One region of the Janibacter sp. LM genome, then DNA from elsewhere that is predicted to be linked to it. Evidence: riboswitches for the same ligand, from Rfam matches in the RefSeq annotation. Region 1 holds a riboswitch; the other holds the start of a gene.
What was found. Region 1 has a riboswitch for cyclic di-AMP ahead of ABC138_RS13320 (peptidoglycan-binding protein). Riboswitches for the same ligand answer to the same signal wherever they lie in the genome.
Positions count from the first base shown of each region.

Region 2: it holds a riboswitch for cyclic di-AMP, as region 1 does, so the genes downstream of both, ABC138_RS14970 (C40 family peptidase) here and ABC138_RS13320 (peptidoglycan-binding protein) in region 1, are expected to answer to the same signal.

Region 1 covers NZ_JBDIVG010000025.1:7,050-14,423, reverse strand. The annotation lists gene ABC138_RS13340 (pyridoxal-phosphate dependent enzyme) at 1-785, opposite strand, end outside; gene ABC138_RS13335 (hypothetical protein) at 877-1,260, shown strand; gene ABC138_RS13330 (NUDIX domain-containing protein) at 1,276-1,683, opposite strand; gene ABC138_RS13325 (GTP pyrophosphokinase family protein) at 1,766-2,440, shown strand; cyclic di-AMP (ydaO/yuaA leader) riboswitch at 2,528-2,715, shown strand; gene ABC138_RS13320 (peptidoglycan-binding protein) at 2,713-3,714, shown strand; gene ABC138_RS13315 (DNA polymerase IV) at 3,736-4,782, shown strand; gene ABC138_RS13310 (methyltransferase domain-containing protein) at 4,815-5,459, shown strand; gene ABC138_RS13305 (winged helix DNA-binding domain-containing protein) at 5,461-6,651, shown strand; gene ABC138_RS13300 (ankyrin repeat domain-containing protein) at 6,675-7,097, shown strand; partial or broken gene ABC138_RS13295 (NAD(P)/FAD-dependent oxidoreductase) at 7,128-7,374, shown strand, end outside.
Region 2 covers NZ_JBDIVG010000031.1:4,625-11,998, reverse strand. The annotation lists gene ABC138_RS14995 (hydroxyacid-oxoacid transhydrogenase) at 1-18, opposite strand, end outside; gene ABC138_RS14990 (SDR family NAD(P)-dependent oxidoreductase) at 18-758, opposite strand; gene ABC138_RS14985 (hypothetical protein) at 755-1,489, opposite strand; gene ABC138_RS14980 (MFS transporter) at 1,534-2,730, shown strand; gene ABC138_RS14975 (metal-dependent transcriptional regulator) at 2,739-3,449, shown strand; cyclic di-AMP (ydaO/yuaA leader) riboswitch at 3,526-3,738, shown strand; gene ABC138_RS14970 (C40 family peptidase) at 3,741-4,649, shown strand; gene mnhG (monovalent cation/H(+) antiporter subunit G) at 4,733-5,092, opposite strand; gene ABC138_RS14960 (monovalent cation/H+ antiporter complex subunit F) at 5,089-5,355, opposite strand; gene ABC138_RS14955 (Na+/H+ antiporter subunit E) at 5,352-5,930, opposite strand; gene ABC138_RS14950 (Na+/H+ antiporter subunit D) at 5,927-7,374, opposite strand, start outside.

The DNA of each region.
Region 1 (7,374 bases):
GTGGAGACCGTGCCGCAGTTGAGGCCGGCCATGACCGTGCTGCCCGTCTCGACGGAGACCGGCGCCCCCGCCTCCAAGCTGGCGAGGACGCACGCCGCCGTGTCCGGCTCGACGCTGAGCACCCGGACCGACGAGCCGCGCCGGTAGTGCGCGACGACGGCCTGGATGAGCGACCCCACGCCCACCCCGACGGCGACGAGGTCGGGCTCGCCACCCAGCTGCTCGTCGATCTCGAGCAGCAGCGTGTCGTACCCGTCGACGATCCACCCGGGCACGTCCTCGTAGCCCGGCCAGGCCGTGTCCTGGACGAGCTCACGCCGGGGGTCCTCGGCGGCGTACCGCGCCGCCACCCGGACCGTCTCGTCGTAGTCCGCGTCCACCCGGACCACCTCGGCGCCCTGGTCGACGATGCGCTGCTCGGCCCCCGCTGTCATGACCGCCGGGACGAAGACCGTCGAGGACGTCCCGAGCAGCCGCGCCAGCCAGGCCACGGCGCGACCGTGGTTGCCGTCGGTCGCGGTGACGAGCTGTGCTCCGGGTGTCCTGTCGAGCACCTGGTGGCAGGCCCACGAGGCGCCGAGCACCTTGAAGGCGGCGAGCTCGAGCCGCTGCGACTCGTCCTTGACGAGGACACGTGCGACCCCGAGCTCCGCGGCGAGCGCCGGCAGGTCGACGAGGGGCGTCGGCGCGTAGCCGGGCAGGGTGCGGTGGAACGCGCGCGCGCCCTCGTGGACGACACCGCCCGTCCACTCACGGGCGGCGGGGTTGCTCCTCCAGGTGCTCATGCCGCCAGCATCGACCGCACCCGATCACCACGTCCAGCGCGGCTCGCCCGGCCACCACCCGCTCGCCCGGTCCACGGCCTACGCTCTGCGGGTGCCCGATGACCCCGAGACCGCCCGGCTCACCCTCTTCGTGTGGGCGGCCTGGGGCTTCGCCGCCCTCGTGGTCCTCCTCCTGCTGACCCTGCTCGCCGGGGGCTGGTGGGTGACCTCGCGGCGGGTCCTCGTCGACTTCGCGCGGGCCCGCGCGGCGGGCGACCTCTGGGCCCCGCTCATGCGCGACGAAGGGGGCGAGTGGGGGCGCATCGTGCGCAGCCAGAAGCAGTCGGTCTTCCGCGCCGAGAGCCGCGGCGATGCCCGTGACCTGTGGCTGCGGTGGGGCCCGCTCCTCGTCCTGCACGGCCTGCTGACGCTCGTCGTCGTGGGCGCCATCGTGTGGATCCCGCTCTCCCTGGTCCGGGTCGCCCTGTCGCTCTAGCGGATCGTCGGGACGTCACCGACGCGCCTCGACGACGAGGTGCAGCAGCGGCGCCGAGTCGTGCGGCAGGGGTTGCGTCGGGTCGATCCAGCGCACCTCCTCGATCTCCGCGGCCGGGGTGATCCGCGGACGGCGAAGGGAGGTCAGGTGCGGGTGCCGGAAGACGGTCGCGACGAGCGCCCGGCCGGGCTCGTTGGCGGCATCGGTGTGGTGGACGGCGACGAGCTCGAGGTCCGCGGGGTCGAGCGCCAGCCCGAGCTCCTCGGCGACCTCACGGATCGCGCAGTCGGCCGCGGACTCGCCCTCCTCGGGCTTGCCGCCAGGGTGCATGAAGGAGGTCGTGCCGCGCTTGCGGACGGTGAGGACGCTCCCTTCCGCATCCTGCAGCTCCACCGCGCTCACGACGATCGGGCCCTGGTCCACGCCGTCACCCTACGGCCGTCCCGGCCGACGCTCAGGCTGGGTCCCTACCCTGTCCGCGATCCCGGACGCCAGGAGGAGGGACATGACCAGCCCGGTCGACCTGCCCGCCGATGCGGTGCAGCGCTTCGCCCGCATCCGCGAGGACTTCACCCGCATGATGCTCGGCTACCGATTCGGCATGGAGCTCGTCGCGACGCGGCTGGAGATCCTGCGCGAGGAGTTCGCCGAGCTGCACCGCGACAACCCGATCGAGCACATCTCGACCCGCGTCAAGAGTCCCGAGAGCATCATCGACAAGGCCGCCCGGCAAGGTGTCGAGCTCGAGATCTCCGCGCTGCGCGAGCACATCACCGACATCGCGGGGGTGCGGGTCATCTGCTCCTTCGTCGCCGACGTCTACCGGCTCGTCGACTCGCTCACCGCGCAGGCGGACATCACCGTGCGCGTCGTCAAGGACTACATCGCCCACCCCAAGCCCAACGGCTACCGCTCGGTCCACGTGATCCTCGAGATCCCCGTCTTCCTCTCCTCCGGGCCGGTGCAGGTCCCTGTGGAGGTGCAGTTCCGAACCGTCGCGATGGACTTCTGGGCGAGCACGGAGCACAAGATCTTCTACAAGTACGAAGGGGACGTCCCGCCCCACCTGCGGCAGCGGATCGCCGACGCCGCGGTCACCGCGGCGCGCATGGACGAGGAGATGGCCGAGCTGCACCGGGCGGTGCACGGGCAGCCGGACACGTCGCACCAAGGCGCGTAGGGGGCGAGCGGAAAGTTTCCACAGGCACCGTGACCATTTCGTGTCCTGATGGCCTAGTCTTCTCGCGACCCCACCACACGAGGGGTCGCTCACGGGTCGCCGAGTCCTGCCAGCCCGTGAGTCCCTGAGGAGGAGTGGCAGGAGCGGGGGACCCACCAGATCCACGGCCCCAGTGCCTCGGGGTGAAGTCCTCGGCGGTCGAACCAGACCGCCTGGGCGGGGTGATCTCCACTCCAACCCGACAGCTAACTCCGCAGGCGTAGGAGAGTTCGATGTCGAAGTTCTACGCCGGGCGTCACCGCGCCCCCAGGACCACCAACCCCCTCGCGCGCCACACGGGCGCCGCCCTCGCCGTCGCCGCCATCGGGCTCGGCACCACCACGGTCGGCGCCTCGTCCGCCACCGCCGCCCCCTCCGTCCAGTCGGCCGGGACCACCGCGACCTTCACGGGCACCCTATGGCAGGGTCACCGCGGCGGGCTGGTCAAGCAGGTCCAGCGCGTCGTCGGCGTCACCGCCGACGGCGTCTTCGGTCCCGCGACCAAGGCCGCCGTCAAGCGCTGGCAGGCCCGCTACGGCCTGACCGCGGACGGCATCGTCGGCGCACGCACCGGCACCAAGATGCGTCTGGGCTCGACCACCCGTTCCACACGCACCTCGACCCGCACGAGGGCGGCGGCCACCCCCGCCCGGTCCCGCTTCACCGGCACCCTCTGGCAGGGCCACCGCGGCGGGCTGGTCAAGCAGGTCCAGCGCGTCGTCGGCGTCACCGCCGACGGCGTCTACGGCGCCGGGACCAAGGCGGCCGTCAAGCGCTGGCAGGCCCGCCACGGCCTGACCGCCGACGGAGTCGTCGGTCCCCGCACAGGGTCCGCCATGGGCATCAAGCGCACGAGCACCCCGCAGCGCACCTCGCGCACCTCGGCGCGCACCCCGATCTCGAGCGGCAACGTCCTCGGCACCGCCTCGCGCCTCGTCGGCACCCCCTACCGGATGGGCGGCACGAGCCCCTCGTCCGGCTTCGACTGCTCGGGGTTCACCAGCTACGTCTTCCGCCAGCACGGCACCTCCCTGCCGCGCACGGCCGAGCAGCAGCGCCAGTCGACGACCCGTGTCTCCTCGCCGAAGCCCGGGGACCTCGTCTTCTTCGGCACCCCGGCCTGGCACGTGGGCATCTACGCGGGCAACGGCAAGATGTACGACGCCGGCAACTCGCGCGTCGACACCACGCACCGCCCGATCTGGACGAGCGCCGTCTCGTACGGCCGCGCCTGAGCGACCGCGCCCCGTGGGGTCATGACGCGCTGGGTACTGCACGTCGACATGGACCAGTTCCTCGCTGCCGTCGAGGTGCTGCGCCGACCCGAGCTCGCGGGCCTGCCCGTCATCGTCGGCGGGCGCGGCGACCCGACCGAGCGGGCCGTCGTCTCGACGGCGTCGTACGAGGCGCGAGAGCTCGGCGTCCGGTCCGGCATGGCGCTGAAGATCGCCCTGCGCAAGTGCCCCGACGCGGTCTTCCTCCCCGTCGACCTCCCCGTGTACGAGGCCGCGTCGCAACGGGTGATGGACACCCTTCGCGCCGTGCCGGGTGCCGTCGTCGAGGTGCTCGGCTGGGACGAGGCCTTCGTCGGGATCGAGGCCGAGCACCCCGAGGCGACCGCCCGGGAGATCCACGACGCAGTCCTCGCCGCGACCGGCCTGCACTGCTCGGTCGGGATCGGCGACACCCGCGTGCGGGCCAAGATCGCGACCGACTTCGGCAAGCCGCGGGGCATCTTCCGGCTCACCCGCAGGAACTGGCTCGAGGTCATGGGGGCACGACCCACGACCGCGCTCTGGGGCGTCGGCCCGCGGACCGGGACGCGCCTGGCGGGCCTCGGACTGCAGACCGTCGCCGAGCTCGCCGCCGCGGACGTGGGCGCGCTCGTCGCGGAGCTCGGTCCGCGCACCGGGCGGTACGTGCTCGCGCTCGGCCGCGGGGAGGGCAGCTCGCACGTCGACGACACGCCGTGGGTCCCACGCGCGCACGGCCACGAGATGACCTACCAGCAGGACCTCGTCGGCACCGAGACGATCGAGACCGCCCTGCGCGCCCTCGCCGAGCAGGTCGTCACCGACCTTCAGGACGAAGGGAGGGCCTGCGCCCGCGTCCACCTCAAGGTGCGTTTCGCCCCGTTCTTCACGGTCGTGCGGGTGCGCAAGCTGGCCGAGCCGACCTTCGACCCCGCGGTCGTCGCGGGGACGGCGATGGACCTCTACCGGGCACTCGACGACGACCGGCCGGTGCGGCTGCTCGGCGTGCGCGGCGAGATGGTGCCGCCGGAGGGCGGCTACGACCGGTGACGGCTGTCCCCGGTCGGTGGCAGGGTGGTCCCATGGGCCACGACGCGCGACACGACCACCCCGGCAGCAGGCGCTTCGACGACAAGGCGGCGACCTGGGACGACGACCCGGACAAGATCCGGCAGTCCGGTGAGGTGGCTGCCGCCATCGCCGAGGCCGTCCCGCTCGCACCCCGCACCAAGCTCCTCGAGTACGGCGCCGGCACCGGCCTGGTGACCATCGCGCTGCTGGAGTCCCTCACCGAGCCGACGATCACCCTCGCCGACAACTCCTCCGGGATGCGGCAGGTCCTCGCCGACAAGGTCGCGGACGGGGTCCTCCCCTCGCCGACCCGGGTGTGGGACCTCGACCTGGAAGCCCATCCCGTGCCGTCCGAGCGCTTCGACCTCGTCGTCACCTCCAACGTCATGCACCACGTGCACGACCTCGACCGCGTCCTCGCCGCCTTCGCCGAGATGCTCGAGCCCGGGGGCCACCTGTGCCTCGCCGACCTCGACCGCGAGGACGGCAGCTTCCACGACGGCGACTTCGACGGCCACCACGGCTTCTCCCGCGAGGACCTCGCCACCCGGCTCGGCGCCGCCGGCCTCACCGAGGTGCGGGTCGGCGACGCCGGCACCGTGCTCAAGCAGGGCCGCGACTACCCGGTCTTCCTCGCGGTCGCCCGCAAGGCCTGAGGTGCGGCTGGTCGACGACCGCGAGCGGCGCGCGCGGCTCGCGACCCGGCACGGGCTGCACCCCGCCCACCGGGCGAGCGACCCCGTCACCGCGGCCCGGTCCGTCGTCTGCCTGCACGCGACCGAGGCGGCGACCGTCCACCTCGCGGTCGGCGCGCGGACGTCGGGGGTGACCCCCTTCGCCGTGGACGAGGCCATGTACACCGACCGCAGCCTCGTCAAGCAGCTGGCGATGCGCCGCACCCTCTTCGCCTTCCCCCGCGACCTGCTGCCCGCGGCTCTCGGGGTCGCCGTCGGATGCATCGCGCCCGAGCAGCGCCGCCTGGTCTCCCGAGACGCCGCGAGGCACGGGGTCGCCGACGACGGGGACGCCTGGCTCGACGCAGCGGGCGCGGCGGTCCTCGCCCAACTCTCCGGCGGCGGGGCGATGATCGCCAAGGAGCTGCGCGAGGCGCTGCCCGAGCTCGCCGGGGCCATCACGGTCAACGAGGGCAAGCGGTACGGCGGTACCTTCAACCTCGCGCCGCGCGTCCTCGGCTGGCTCGGGGCGGAGGGCAAGATCACCCGCGGGCCCAACGCCGGCCACTGGCGGCTGTCGAAGCCCGCGTGGACCCTCATGGACGCCTGGCTCGGCGGACCCGTCGCGCCGCTGCCGCTCGACGCGGCCTACGCAGAGCTCGTGCGGCGCTGGCTGGCGCGGTTCGGGCCGGGCACGCTGGAGGACGTCCAGTGGTGGCTCGGCGCGACGAAGGGAGCGACCCGCACCGCCCTGGCGACGGTCGGCGCGGTCGAGGTCGCCCTGGAGCGCGACCGCACCGGGTGGGTGCTGCCCGACGACGTCGAGCCCGCCCCCGAGGTCGGGCCGTGGGCGGCCCTGCTGCCGACGCTCGACCCGACGACGATGGGGTGGAAGGAGCGCGACCACCACCTCGACCCGGACCACCGGCGGTGGCTCTTCGACAGCAACGGCAACGGCGGCACGACCGCCTGGTGGGACGGCCGGGTCGTCGGCGCGTGGGTGCAGGACGAGGACGGTGTCGTGTCGGTCGTCGAGTGCCCGGGGGTCGACCCAGGGAGCGAGGCGCGGGCGGCGCTGGCGCTCGAGGCCGAGCGCCTGACGGCCTGGCTCGACGGCGTGCGGATCGCCAACGTCTACGCCTCGGCACTGATGAAGGGCGAACCCCTCCCCTGACCCGCACCCGGCAGACTGGGCGCATGAGCGACGAGATCGACGACGCGTACGCGGCAGCGACCGGGGCCGACCAGCCCCGCGACGAAGCGGTCCAGCTGGCCCACCGTCTCCTCGACCTGGCCCGGGCCGGCGACGCTGCCGGGCTCGTGCCCTACCTCGAGGCCGGCGCCCCCGTGGACCTCGCCGACGAGGCGGGCAACACGCTGCTCATGCTCGCGGCGTACCACGGGCACGCCCCGCTGGTGCGCGACCTCGCCGACCGCGGCGCCGACGTCGACCGCGTCAACGGCCGCGGTCAGTCACCCCTGGCCGGTGCCGTCTTCAAGGCCGAGACCGAGGTGGTCGCCGCACTCCTCGACCACGGGGCCGACCCCGACGCGGGCACGCCCTCCGCCCGCGCCACCGCGCAGATGTTCGACCGAGCCGACCTGCTGCCGCCGGTCTGACCCCCTTCCACGACGAGCCAAGGAGCCCACATGCCCGAGGTCCACGAGTACGACGTCGTCGTCATCGGCGCCGGCCCCGTCGGTGAGAACGCCGCGCAGTACGCCATCGAGGACACCGACCTCACCGCGGCCCTCGTCGAGGGCGAGCTCTTCGGCGGTGAGTGCTCGTACTGGGCGTGCATCCCGAGCAAGGCGCTGCTGCGGCCGGTCGCCGTCGCCGACGCGACCGCCCACCTCGAGGGGGTGGGCACCGCCGAGGTCGAGCCCGCGGGCCTGC
Region 2 (7,374 bases), on a different contig from region 1:
CGGGGTGGGCAGCATCATCAGGACTCCCGGTGGACCTTGTGCGCAGCGGCCTGCGCGCGTGGCTTGATGACCATGAGGTCGACGTTGACGTGCTTGGGGCGGGTCGCCATCCACGTGATCGCATCGGCGACGTCCTCCGCGACGAGCGGCTCGGCGACGCCCGCGTAGACCTGGTCCGCGCGCTCGGCGTCACCCTTGAACCGCGTCAGCGAGAAGCCCTCCGTGTGCACCATGCCCGGCGCGATCTCGGTGATCCGCACCGGCTGGTCGACGAGCTCCAGGCGCATGGTCTCCGTCATCGTCGCGAGCGCGTGCTTGGCGGCGGTGTACCCGGCGCCGCCCTCGTAGGAGGTGCGTCCAGCGGTCGAGCCGACGTTGACGATGATCCCCTCACCCGCGACGAGCGAAGGGAGCAGCGCCTGCGTCACGCGCAGGGTCCCGATGACGTTGGTCTCGTACATGGCCCGCCAGTCCTCGACGTCCCCGGTGGCGACCGGGTCGAGGCCGTACGCGCCGCCGGCGTTGTTGACGAGGACGTCGAGCCGGTCGCCGACCTCGGCAGCGAGTGCTCCGACCGAGGCGGCGTCCGTGACGTCACAGGTGACCGCGCGGCCGTCGATCTCGGCGGCGAGCTCGGTGATCCGCTCGGTGCGCCGGGCTGCGCAGACGACCTCGTGGCCGGCAGCGGCGAGGGCCCGGGCGGTGGCGGCGCCGATGCCGGAGCTGGCACCGGTGACGAGGGCGAGGGGGCGGGTCATGAGGTCTCCTCGGCGGGGGCGATCCAGGTGGCGGCGGCGGAGGCGAGGACGCGCTCGCCGTCGAGCAGGGCGGTGCCGGTGTGGCGCTTGCGGCCCTCGCGCCCGGTCTCCCAGGCGATGACGACGAGCTCACGCCCGAGCGGGACCTCGGCGTGGACCGTCGAGGTGAAGGTCCCGAGCAGCAGCGCCTCCTCGCCGAAGCCGACGGTGAAGGCACCCGGGCAGTCCAGCGCCGCGAGCACCGGCGGCAGTCCCTCCTCGGTGAGGGTCACGGGGGAGGCGAGGACGTCGTCGCGGCCGGTGACCGGTCCGACGAAGACGCGCAGACCCCCTTCGGCGTCGGGCCCGCACACGTAGCACCCGGGGTAGGGGTGGCCGGCCGCGTCGAAGCGACCCCACGCAGCCCGGGCCTCCTCGAGCGACACGGGCGCGGGGATCGTGAGGTCGGGAGCAGCGCTCCGGCGGGCGGTGGCGAGCAGCGTCTCCCCGGCGAGCAGGTGCACGGCCAGGTCGGGGCCGTCCGCGACCGACCCGTCGACCTCCCACCGCAGTGGACGCTCGAGAGGCGTCGGGGCGCTCAGGCGTACCGTCGCCGAGGTCAGGTCCCCCTCGGCGGGGACGAGATCGTCGAGTCGTTCGGTGAGCAGGCCGCTGACCCAGCCGCCGTTGCCGCACCCGGGAGGGCCGGCGTGGCGCGCGGTCACGGTGGTCGTCTCGGCTGTGGTGTGCACCACCCCAACCTAGCGACCCGGGGGCGACGGAGAGGATGAGCGGGTTGGCGGGCACGGAGACCTTCGGCTGGCGGCGGATCGCGATCCCCGCCTACGGCCCCACGCTCCTGTCCGCGTCGGCCACCGGCGCGGTCGTGCCGATCGCTGCCCTGCGCGCCGACGAGCTCGGCGCGAGTCTCGGGACGGCCGCCTTCGTCGTGGCCCTCACCGGGGTCGGCCAGCTCCTCGGGGTCCTGCCTGCCGGGTCGCTCGTGGCCCGCATCGGTGAGCGCCGCACCCTCGTGCGCGCCGGCCTGCTCGACGTCGTCGCGCTCGCCGTCGCGGGCTGGGCGCCGTCGCTGTGGCTCATGGCGCTCGCGCTGCTCACCTCGGGGCTGGCCTCGTCCGCCTTCTTCCTCGCCCGGCAGGGCTTCATGATCGACGTCCTGCCGCCGTCGCTCCTCGCCCGTGGCATGTCGCTGCTCGGTGGCGCGGTGCGCGCCGGGCTGCTGCTCGGCCCGGTGCTGGGCGCGCTCGCGATCGGCCCGCTCGGCCTGCAGGGTGCCTACGGCGTGGCGGTCGTGCTCGCGGTCGGCTCGGTCGCCACGGTGCTCACGGCGCCCGACCTCACCGCCGACCACGAGCGCGCCCGGGCCGCCGAGCCGCACACCGGGGTGCTGCGGGTCGTGCGCCACCACGCCCACCTCCTGCTCACCCAGGGTGTCGGGGCCGCGGTGATCTCCGCCCTTCGCTCCGCGCGCCTGGTGATCCTGCCGCTGTGGGCCGTGCACATCGGTCTCGACGGGGTCGACGCCTCGCAGGTCTTCGCGGTCGCGGGTGCCGCGGAGCTGCTCTTCGTCTACCCGGGCGGCTGGGTCATGGACCGACTCGGCCGGGTGTGGGTCGTGACCGCGCTGCTCACGGTCGTCTCGGCGTCCTTCCTCGTCCTGCCGCTCACGGGGACGAAGGGGGGACTGCTCGCCGTCGCGCTGCTCATGGCCCTCGGCAACGGTCTCGGGTCGGGCATCGTCATGACGCTCGGGGCGGACGCGGCGCCGACGCGCGACCGGGCCCAGTTCCTCAGCGCCTGGCGGTTGTGCGGGGAGCTCGGCCACGCCGGCGGGTCGCTGGGGCTGGGTGCGGTGACGGCCCTGGTCTCGCTGCCGGCCGCCGCGGTGGTGCTCGCCGCCACCGGTCTTGCCGGCCTGGCGTGGACGAGCGTGTGGATCGCCCGGGCCGACCGCGAGCGGGTCAGGGCATGATGGTGCCCGTGAAGGACCTCATCGACACCACGGAGATGTACCTGCGGACGATCTTCGAGCTCGAGGAGGAGGACATCCCTCCGATGCGGGCTCGGATCGCGGAGCGTCTGGGCCACTCCGGCCCGACCGTCTCCCAGACGATCGCCCGCATGGAGCGCGACGGCCTCGTGAGCCTCGGCCACGACCGTCGGCTGGTCCTCTCCGACGAGGGGCGGTTGCTCGCCACCCGCGTCATGCGCAAGCACCGGCTCGCCGAGCGCCTGCTCGCCGACGTCATCGGGCTCGAGTGGGAGCACGTCCACGACGAGGCCTGCCGCTGGGAGCACGTCATGAGCGAGCGGGTCGAGCGCAAGATCCTGGCGATGCTCCCCGAGCACCGGGAGTCGCCGTACGGCACGCCGATCCCCGGCCTCGAGGAGCTGCTCTCCGGCGAGGAAGCCACGGTCGACTACCTCTCGGGGCTCTCGAGCCTCACGGACGTCGTCGACGGGGGCCTCGCCGGCCCCTTCCGGGTGCGCCGGATCGGCGAGACCGCGCAGGTCGACCACGAGGCCCTGGCCCTGCTCACCGAGGCGCGGCTGCGCCCCCGCGAGGTCGTCACGGTGGCGGAGGAGGCGGACCGGGTCATCGTCACGCGGGCCGGCTCGGCCGCCGCCGACGGGGTCTCGCTGCCCCGCGAGGTGGCCGAGCACGTCTTCGTGGAGTCCATCTCCTCGTGACACACCGTGACCTTGGTGTGACATTCCCGTGATCTGCAGGTACGGTTCACGGGTCCACCTCCCCTGGGTGGGCCCGTCACGCGGACGCTGAGTCCTGTCACCGCAGCGACGGTTGTGCAACACACCGCATGGCAGGAGCGGGGGACCCACTCATGGGGCATCGCGGATGCTCCTCGGGGTGAAGTCCTGGGACGCAGCGGATCGCAGGGTCGATCCGGTGTCGCAGGACCGGGCCACACCTCTGGCCCGAACCCGACAGCTGACCTCGCAAGCGGGACAGAGGTAACACACGTGTCGCACAATGTCGGACGCCACCGCGCTGCCGGTCGCTACAACCCGGTGACCGAGCTCGGCCAGATCATCCACCAGACGGGCACCCCGATCGCCAAGGGCTCGGCCGTGCTGGCCGCCTCCGGTGGTCTCATCGCCGCGATCGCCATCCCCGCCCAGGCCGCCACGCCGGCCGCCGAGCTGGACCGGACCCCCGTGCAGACCGCCTCGGCGCCGGCCGCGCAGGCCGCCCCCGCGGTGACCGCGCCGAGTGCCCCGGCCTCGCAGTCCCCGGTGGCCTCCGCCTTCGGCAAGATCGCCGTCGAGCCGGTCGCCAAGCCGACCGGCCCCACGCCGTGGCAGCTGCGCATGCGCGCCGAGCGAGAGGCAGCCCGCGAGCAGGCCGCGCAGGAGCGTCGTGAGGCGCAGGAGCAGGCCGCGCAGGAGCGGGCCGCGGAGCAGCAGGCGCAGGAGGAGCAGGAGCAGGAGCAGCAGGAGCAGCAGACGCAGGAGCGCACCGAGAGCGCGCCCAGCCGTTCGCAGGAGCGTCAGGCGCCCGCTCCCGCTCCCGAGCCGGCCGCGCCCGCCGCCCCCGCGGCCTCGAGCAATGTCATCGAGATCGCGAAGCAGTACATCGGCGTCCCGTACGTCTACGGCGGTACGACCCCGTCGGGCTTCGACTGCTCCGGCTTCACGCAGTACGTCTTCGCCAAGGCCGGCAAGTCCCTGCCCCGCACGACGACCGAGCAGCAGGCCGCGACCACCCCGGTCTCCAGCCCGCAGCCCGGCGACCTCGTCTTCTTCGGCTCGCCGGCATGGCACATGGGCATCTACGTCGGCGACGGCATGATGATCGACGCGCCGCGCACCGGCAAGTCGGTCTCGATCCGGCCGATCTTCGACGGTGTCTCTGGCTACGGCCGCGTCTGAGCGGACCACCCGCACGAAGGGGGCCGAGCGAGCTCGTCTCGCTCGGCCCCCTTCGTCGTCCCCGGGCGTAGTGGGGCATGGGCTCAGTCCTGCTGCTCCCGGCGCCGCAGCGCGTCACCGAGCTCGTCGTGGTGCATGAGGTCGTCCTCGGTCACACCGGCGCGGTAGCCGGCCCGTCCGAGCATGTGCGCGGAGACGGGGGCCGTGAGGGCCTGTGCGGCGACGATGATGAGCAGGGTCGCGACCGAGGCCCAGGTCCGCACGGACAGGGCCAGCCCGAGCAGGACGAGCAGGAGCCCCAGGGTCTGCGGCTTGGTCGCCGCGTGCATGCGGGCGTACAGGTCCGGCAGGCGCACGAGGCCGATGGCGCCGACGAGCGCGAGGGCGGCGCCGAGCACGAGGCTGATCGCGCCGGCGATGTCGAGGGCGTGCTCCCAGCTCACTGGTCGTCCTTCCGCGGGGCCATGAAGCGGGCGACCGACACCGAGCCGACGAACCCGGTCAGGCTGAAGACGACGAGCACGGGCAGGGTGCCCGCGTCCTCGCTGCGCACGATCTGGGTGGCGAGGATGCCGGTGACGATGACGATCATGACGTCGACGCTCAGCGCGCGGTCGAGGTTGGTCGGGCCGAGCGTGATGCGCACGAGCACGAGCGCGCCGGCCGCGAAGAGCATGCCCAGGGCCAGTCCGAGGATGATGCTCATGAGGTCGCCTCCGTGCACTGCGCGATCTCCGCGCGGCTGCCGATGGCGCGCACCACCCGCAGCTCGAGCGCGAGCACGTCGCGGCGCAGCTCCTCCATCTCCTCGGGCGTCGTGATGTCGAAGCCGTGCACGTAGAGCACGTGCGCGGTCCGGCGTGCCTCGACGACGATCGAGCCGGGGACGAGGGAGACGAGCGCGGAGACGATCGTCAGGTAGAACTCCGAGGGCGTGCGCAGCTGCACCTCGACGATGGAACCACCCTTCGTCGGGACGCGGCTCAGCGTGGCCACGCTGATCTGGACCGCGGCGGCCACGAGGTCCCACAGGAAGCGGGTCCCGAGCACGAGCAGGTGCCACGGGTGGATCCGGCCGAAGTACTGGATGGACGGCAACGGGAAGACCTGCGTGACGACCGCCCCGACGATCAGCCCGTTGACGACGTTGCCGAGCGAGACGCGGTCCCACAGGAGCACCCACACCACGGCGATGGCGATGATCGCTCGTGGCTGGAACCCGCCGCGACGTCGGGCGCTGTCCGGCGGCGGGCCGTCCGGCTCGAGGATCTCGGTGCTCACGGCCCCTCCTGCGGGAGGACGGCCTTGACGTAGCCGTCCCGGGTCACCATCTGGCGCGCGGCCGCGTCGGTGTAGCTGAAGAGCGGCCCGGCGAAGAGCGAGAGGCCGAGGGAGAAGAGGACGACGGTCGTGGTCGCGCCGAGCATGAGCGGCGGCATCGGGCGTTCGACCCGGGTGACCGCCGGCGGCGGCGCGATCGGCGTGGAGGGGTATTGCTCGGCGACGGTCGCACCGATCGCGTCGCTCAGGCGCCCGAAGGACGGGGTGAGCGTCGGGAACTCGAAGGTCTGCTCCTGCCCCTCCTCGGCCCGCGGCCGCCAGAACGCGTGCCCCCACGTCTTGGCGATCGCGTAGAGCGTGAGGATCGAGGTGACGACCGACCCGACGACGAGCGCCCACGCCATCCCGCTCCCTTCGTCCGCGCCGGCCTGCAGCAGGCCGACCTTGCCGACGAACCCGGAGAAGGGCGGGATGCCGGCGAGGTTCATCGCGGGGACGAAGAAGAGGAAGGCGAGGACCGGCGAGCTGGCCGCCAGCCCCCCGAGGCGGCCGATGACCGTGGACCCGCCGACCCGCTCGATGAGGCCGGAGATGAGGAAGAGCGCGGTCTGCACCGTGATGTGGTGGGCGATGTAGAAGATCGCGGCCGACAGCCCCGCCTCCGTGGCCAGCCCGATGCCGAAGAGCATGTAGCCGATGTGGCTCACGAGCGTGAAGGAGAGCATCCGCTTGATGCCCGGCTGGGCGACCGCCCCGAGGATGCCGATGACCATCGTCGCGAGCCCGGCGCCCATGATCAGGCCCTGCAGCGGGGAGTCCGGGAAGAGGAGGAACTGGGTGCGCACGATCGCGTAGACGCCGACCTTGGTGAGCAGGCCGGCGAAGACCGCGGAGACCGGCACCGGCGCGGACGGGTAGCTGTCGGGCAGCCACGCGGACATCGGGAAGACCGCGGCCTTGATGCCGAAGACGGTGAGCAGCATCAGCTGCAGCGCCAGCGCGACCGTCGAGTCGACCTCGGGCAGGCGAAGGGAGAGCTGCGCCAGGTTGACCGTGCCGGCCGCGGCGTAGGTCGCCGCGATGGCGACGAGGAAGAGGAAGGAGGAGACCATCGAGACGATGACGTAGGTCGTCCCCGCGCGGATCCGGGCGCCGCTCCCGCCGAGCGTCAGGAGGACGAAGGAGGCGAAGAGCAGCATCTCGAAGCTGACGAAGAGGTTGAACAGGTCACCGGCGAGGAAAGCGTTGGACACGCCCGCCGAGAGCACGAGGTAGGTCGGGAAGTAGATCGCGAGCGGAGAGTCCCCGTCGCCGTCGGCGACGCCCTGGCCGATGGCGAAGACGAGCACGACGAGGATGACGAAGCTGCTGACGAGCAGCATGAGGGCCGACAGGCGGTCGGCGACGAGCGCGATGCCGAGGGGCTCGGACCACGCGCCGAGCC